DNA from 3 places in the Pseudomonas sp. TE6288 genome. Region 2 is predicted to be linked to each of the others. Evidence: predicted binding sites of a transcription regulator. Region 2 holds the regulator's gene; each other region holds the start of a gene.
The links. Region 2 encodes FliA, which starts transcription of late flagellar genes. Its sites were predicted from a motif close to CTAAAGTTTNNNNNNNNNNNGCCGNTAA; they were not measured.

Region 1: a site for FliA is predicted at 911-938, ahead of ACVWY1_RS23310 (flagellar protein MotY). Genes of this name have one in related genera too.
Region 3: a site for FliA is predicted at 1,273-1,300, ahead of ACVWY1_RS20460 (methyl-accepting chemotaxis protein). Genes of this name have one in related genera too.

The regions. Positions count from the first base shown of each region.
Region 1 covers NZ_JBSSEW010000027.1:20,195-22,460, forward strand. The annotation lists gene ACVWY1_RS23310 (flagellar protein MotY) at 1-874, opposite strand, end outside; gene pyrC (dihydroorotase) at 1,005-2,051, shown strand; gene rnt (ribonuclease T) at 2,111-2,266, shown strand, end outside.
Region 2 covers NZ_JBSSEW010000014.1:65,136-67,401, forward strand. The annotation lists gene ACVWY1_RS16155 (protein phosphatase CheZ) at 1-305, opposite strand, end outside; gene ACVWY1_RS16160 (chemotaxis response regulator CheY) at 325-699, opposite strand; gene fliA (RNA polymerase sigma factor FliA) at 805-1,545, opposite strand; gene fleN (flagellar synthesis regulator FleN) at 1,542-2,266, opposite strand, start outside.
Region 3 covers NZ_JBSSEW010000020.1:4,897-7,162, reverse strand. The annotation lists gene ACVWY1_RS20470 (hypothetical protein) at 1-183, opposite strand, end outside; gene ACVWY1_RS20465 (GNAT family N-acetyltransferase) at 424-873, shown strand; gene ACVWY1_RS20460 (methyl-accepting chemotaxis protein) at 1,376-2,266, shown strand, end outside.

The sequences.
Region 1 (2,266 bases), on a different contig from region 2:
TCTCCAGCGGTTTCTCGACCGGTGTCACACGCTCGAGCTGGATGTTCACCCGGCGGTTTCGCGCCCGGTTGGCGGCAGAGTTGTTCTTCGCCAGCGGATAACGTTCGCCGTGGAACCGCACGGTGATCTGCTCTTCCGGCACGCCATGGGCCTTGAGGTAGTCGGCAACCGCCAGTGCCCGTCGACGCGAGGTGTCACGGTTGGTCAGACGGTTGCCGCTGTTGTCGGAATGGCCGTTGAGCTCGATGCGGTTGACCGTCGGATCGGCCTTCAGATAATCGAGCAGCACATCCAGGCGAGCGCGCGCCGAGCTGTCCAGCTCGATACCGCCACCGGGGAAGCCGACCTGGGTCTGACGGATCTGGTCATAGTTCATCGGCAGCAGCTTGGCAGCACACAGTTGGTAGTCGCTGTAGGCCTTGGCGAAGCTGACTGGCATCACCTGCACTTGCATCGGCCGGCCACCCTCGCCCCGGTAGTTGCGCACCACCGTGCTACGGCCATCGAGCAGGCCATTGATCAGGCGGCTGGCCTGCCCCTGGCTGGAGGTGAACAGCACGCCAGTGCGGGCCATGTGCACCGCACCAAGGTTGATATCGCCCCGCCCTGGCTGCCAGGGGGCTGCGGCGGCCAGCAAGGTGGCGGAACCGGCGCCGAGGACGTTGCTGTCCGAACGCAGCTGGAACGTCGGTTGTTCGCCGGCACGGCGCACGAACTCGCCGCTGCCGAAACCGTCGATCGGCTGGATCAAGCGACATTCGAACTGATCACCCTCGACTTTCCAGGCGACGTTCTCCACGCGGGTCTGGAAGGTCATGGCCCCGGCCGGCAGGCTGGCGACAAGGGTGAACAGGGCTAGGTAACGCTGGCGCACGGTCGGCTCCACTGATTCTGACGGCTTACCTGAATGCTATCGGACGCCCGTCGGAAAACTTGATAGCCGTGCTCGAACAGGGGTTTTCCGGTAGCATTGGCTTCTGAGTTCGACCCGCCTGGAATCTCCAATGTCCGATCGCCTGACCCTCCTGCGCCCCGACGACTGGCACATCCATCTGCGCGATGGTGCCGTCCTGCCTCACACCGTCGGTGACGTGGCGCGTACCTTCGCCCGCGCCATCATCATGCCCAACCTGGTTCCGCCGGTGCGCAACGCCGTCGAGGCCGATGCCTACCGCGCCCGCATCCTTGCCGCACGCCCCGCCGGCAGCCGTTTCGAGCCACTGATGGTGCTGTATCTTACCGACCGCACCAGCCCGGAAGACATCCGCGCCGCCAAGGCCAGTGGGATCGTGTTCGCCGCCAAGCTCTACCCGGCCGGCGCCACCACCAACTCCGATTCGGGCGTGACCAGCATCGACAACATTTTCCCGGCAATCGAGGCCCTGGCCGAAACCGGCATGCCCCTGCTGGTGCATGGTGAGGTCACGCGCAGTGAAATCGACGTGTTCGACCGCGAGAAGCGCTTCATCGACGAGCACATGCGCCGCCTGGTCGAGCGCTTCCCGACCCTGAAAGTGGTGTTCGAGCACATCACCACCGCCGACGCCGCGCAGTTCGTCACCGAGGCGCCGGCCAACGTCGGTGCCACCATCACCGCCCAGCACCTGCTGTACAACCGCAACCACATGCTGGTCGGCGGTATCCGCCCGCACTTCTATTGCCTGCCGATCCTCAAGCGCAACACCCACCAGGTTGCGTTGCTGGATGCCGCGACCAGCGGCAACTCGAAGTTCTTCCTCGGTACCGACTCGGCGCCTCACGCCAAGCATGCCAAGGAAGCCGCCTGCGGCTGCGCCGGCTGCTACACCGCCTACGCCGCCATCGAGTTGTATGCCGAGGCGTTCGAGCAGCGCAACGCGCTGGACAAGCTCGAAGGCTTCGCCAGCAAGCATGGCCCTGACTTCTACGGCCTGCCGCGCAATACCGACACCATCACCCTGGTGCGAGAGCAATGGACAGCGCCGGACAGCCTGCCCTTCGGTGACACCACCGTCATTCCCCTGCGCGCTGGTGAAACGCTGCGCTGGCGCCTGCTGGAGGACAACGCGTGAGCGAAGATCTGTACGAAGACGACCAGGACAGCCAGGTCAGCAGCGGCTCGCGCCATCCGATGGCCGAGCGTTTCCGCGGCTACCTGCCCGTGGTGGTGGATGTCGAGACTGGAGGCTTCAACAGCGCCACCGACGCGCTGCTGGAGATTGCCGCCGTCACCATCGGCATGGATGAAAAGGGCTTCCTGTTCCCCGAGCACACCTACTTCCATCGG
Region 2 (2,266 bases):
CGGTTGGCCGCACCTTCGGTCAGACGGACCACGTAGGAGAGGCGCTCGGCGGCATCGGTAATCTGCGACACTTCCTCGGCCTGCGGCATGGCCGGGTCGATCTGGAAGTTGACGATTGCACTGTGCAGTTCGCGGGTGAGCTTGCCGACTTCCTGGTACAGCCCGCGGTCGCGGGTCTGGTTCAGTTGGTGGATCAGCTGCACCGCCTCACCGAAGCGGCCGCGCTCCAGGCTCTCGACCAGCTCCTGCGCATGCTTCTTCAGGGTTGATTCGAACTCACCCAAAGAGTTGTTGGTTGACTCCATTGCGCCCCCCAGACGTGACTCAGCCGTTGACGCGTTCGAAGATCTTTTCGATCTTTTCTTTCAGCGCCAGGGCGGTGAAAGGCTTGACCACATAGCCGTTCACGCCGGCCTGGGCAGCTTCGATGATCTGCTCGCGCTTGGCTTCCGCGGTGACCATCAGCACCGGCAGGTGCTTGAGGCGCTCGTCGGCGCGAACGGCGCGCAGCAGGTCGATACCAGTCATGCCCGGCATGTTCCAGTCGGTCACCAGAAAGTCAAAATGCTCGCTGGTGAGCATCGGCAGTGCCGTGTTGCCGTCATCAGCTTCCTTGACGTTGGTGAACCCCAGGTCACGCAACAGGTTCTTGATGATCCGCCGCATCGTCGAAAAGTCGTCAACGATGAGGATTTTCATGTCTTTGTTCAATTAGACCTCCAAGCAGTCTTAAACGCGCTCGGCGCCGAGCGCGCGCTCAATCAATTCGGCACTACAAAAAAAACGACTGCACTGAACCCGGGTTCAACGTGCCCGCCACTCCCCAAGGCGGCTGCGCAAACGCGCGGCGCACTGGCTGTGCAACTGGCTGACACGCGATTCGCTGACCCCCAGCACCTCACCGATTTCCTTGAGGTTCAGCTCTTCGTCGTAGTACAGCGCCAGGACCAGGCGTTCGCGCTCCGGCAGGTTGGCGATCGCATCGGCCAGCGCAGCCTGGAAGCGCTCGTCTTCCAGGTCACGCGCCGGCTCCAGCTGGCCGCTGGCTCCGTCCTCGTGCAGCCCTTCATGTTCGCCGTCCTGCAGCAGATCGTCGAAACTGAACAGGCGGCTGCCCAAGGTGTCATTCAAAATCCCGTAGTAATCATCGAGACTCAATTGGAGTTCGGCAGCAACCTCGTGATCTTTAGCGTCGCGGCCAGTCTTTGCTTCGACACAGCGGATCGCGTCACTGACCATGCGCGTATTGCGGTGTACCGAACGTGGCGCCCAATCGCCCTTGCGCACCTCGTCGAGCATGGCGCCGCGAATACGGATACCGGCGTAGGTTTCGAAACTGGCACCCTTGCTGGCATCGTATTTGTTGGCCACTTCCAGCAAGCCGATCATCCCGGCCTGGATCAGATCCTCGACCTGGACGTTGGCCGGCAAGCGCGCCAGCAGGTGATAGGCGATACGCTTGACCAACGGCGCATAGCGTTCGATCAGCTCGTACTGCGCATCCTTGGCGGCCTTGCTGTACATCTTGAAACCGCTCGCGTTCATAGCACCGGCCCTGCACTGGTGGGCTGCACCAGGCGCTCGACAAAGAATTCCAGGTGCCCACGCGGGTTGGCAGGCAGCGGCCAGCTGTCGACCTTCTGCGCGATGGCCTTGAACGCCAGCGCGCACTTGGACCGAGGGAAGGCCTCATAGACCGCCCGCTGCTTCTGCACGGCCTTGCGCACGCATTCGTCGTAAGGCACGGCACCGACGTATTGTAGGGCGACGTCGAGGAAGCGGTCCGTGACCTTGGTCAACTTGGCGAAAAGGTTGCGGCCTTCCTGCGGGCTCTGGGCCATGTTGGCCAGCACACGGAATCGATTCATCCCGTAATCGCGGTTGAGCAGCTTGATCAGCGCATAGGCGTCGGTGATCGAGGTCGGCTCGTCGCACACCACCAGCAGCACTTCCTGGGCGGCGCGAACGAAACTGACCACCGAGTCACCGATACCCGCAGCCGTGTCGATCACCAGCACATCGAGGTTGTCGCCGATGTCGCTGAAGGCCTGGATCAGGCCGGCGTGTTGCGCGGGCGCCAGGTGCACCATGCTCTGCGTGCCGGAGGCCGCCGGGACGATGCGCACACCACCCGGCCCCTGCAACAGCACATCACGCAGCTCGCAACGGCCTTCGATCACGTCGGCGAGGGTGCGCTTGGGCGTGAGCCCCAACAGAACGTCGACATTGGCCAGGCCCAGGTCGGCATCCAGCAACATCACCCGGC
Region 3 (2,266 bases), on a different contig from region 2:
CATCAACAGGTTGAAGAGTACGAAGGCGTAAAACACCAGCATCGTCGCCAAGCCGACGCTGACACCTCGCGCCATCGGCTGGCCGACATGCTGCCGGTAGAGATCGAAGCCAAGGCTCAAGATAAAGGGAAAAGCCACACACACCAGTGCGTGCAGCAGGAAGCGGGAAAGCAGCGGCAACATTCGTCCTTGATCCTGGAGTCGGCCAAAGGTTGCGCATGGCCGTGAGTGAGGAAAGCAGATGCTAATGCCCTGAATAGACGCCAGCAAGCCGCAGCCCCATTGGTCGGCAAACACTCGTGACAAAGACCTGCTTTTCCGACTTTGCGGCACGCAGCAGAATCCCTACGTCTGTGTTTCATGAAATCCTGCAGGATCGCCCCCACAGCAAAGGCGCTGGACAACCTGATAGCGAGCCCCAACATGAACGTCATTGCCTGTGACCTGCACCACCTGGACGCCACCGCGGACCTCTTCAACCAGTACCGGATGTTCTACCAGGAGGCGGATGACCTCCCCGCTTCCCGTGCTTTCCTCAAGGCCAACCTCGAAACCGGCAACTCACGGATCTACCTGCTGCTGGACGACGAGGGTCAGGCCATCGCCTTTGCCCAGCTGTACCCGGCCACCTGCTCGCTGGCGATGAAGCGCTTCTACTGGCTGTATGACCTGTTCGTCGTCCCCCACGCCCGCAGGGGCGGTCATGCCCGTTACCTGATGCAGCAACTGATCGGGATCTTCCAGGCCGAGGGCGCGCAGCGGTTAAGCCTGGACACCGCCAGGAGCAACCTTGCCGCCCAGGCGCTGTATGAATCGCTGGGGTATGAGGCCGAGCAGGAATTCGTGACCTATCACAAGGTGCTCGATCACTGAAGGTAGCCATGGGAGCTTTCGATATCCGCTTTCGCTCAGCGCGAGGGAGGCAGCTATACGCGGGTGTGCAAGACCGTGGAGTAGGAACCCGGCTGGCCCGAAGGCCTCCCACGTATAGCCGCCATTGAGCGACTTGGACCACATCCTCGGGCTTGCACACCCGGTCGTTGAATTGGCAACGACAGGGCGAGATTAGGGAATGCGGCTGGCCAGAACAACAGCTGAAAGGCCGCAAAAGCATGCTTGGGAAACGTCCTACATGAAATAGGGAAAGTCTTAGTAATCGTCCTGAATCAACAGCTCAGACCTCTTCGTGGGGCAAACCCGCTCCTACGCATCTTTGCTACTTGCCCGCCAAGTCAGGACAATTTCTGAATTTCCTGTACACGAAATATCTACTAAAGGTTTATATTCCGCCCGCCGAAACAGAAAAAGTAGCAAGTGGCCACCACCCTAGCGAAGCGGCCATGTACACCCTTCACACTCACGGATGGGCGTCACGATGAAAATAAAAAACAAACTGATCCTGGCCTTCGTACTGGTGGCCTTCATCCCGGTCGCCCTGGTTGGCGGCATCTCGGTGCTGAACATCCGCAGCGAGGCGGTCGATCAGTTCCTCGACAGCAGCACCCGGGAAATTCGCCAGATCGACGGCAACATGCGCCAGTTCTTTGATGGCACGCTGCAGAACGTCGATCAGATGGCCAAGGATCCTGTATACACCTCGGTCACCTCGCTCAAGGACTACACCGGCGCCGATGCCGCCAGCCAGCCGATGCCCGAGGCTGCGCAACGGGTCATCGACGCCTTCGCCCGCTACGGCACCACTCACCCGGCAGCGGCGATCCTTTCAATCGGCCTGGAAGACGGCAGCTACGCCAAATGGCCGGATGACCCACAGCTGGCCAAGTACGACCCGCGCACCCGCCCCTGGTACAAGGCCGCCATGGCCAGCCCGGACAAGACGGTGCGCACCGCCGCGTACTACTACGACAAGGACGACGTGGCCCTGGTCGGCACCGCCCGTGCGCTGCTCGACGTGGCCGGCAAGGCCAAGGGCGTGTTCGTGGTCAGCGTGTCGCTGAAGAACCTCACCGAACTGGTCAAGAGCATCAAGCTGGGCGACAGCGGCTACGTGATGCTGATCGAGGACGGCACCGTGCTGGTCGACCCGCGCAACGCCGGGCACAGCTTCAAGCAGCTCAAGGACCTCGGCGCGCCGTACGCGGCGTTGGCCGCCACCGAACAAGGCGCCACCGAGGTGGTGATCGATGGCGTGCGCTACATGGCCAATGTGTGGACCTCCCCAGGCCTGGGCTGGCGCTTCGTCGGGCTGATCGAGTACAACGAGGTCATGGCCGCGGCCACTCGCATGACCTATGTCACGGCGGTG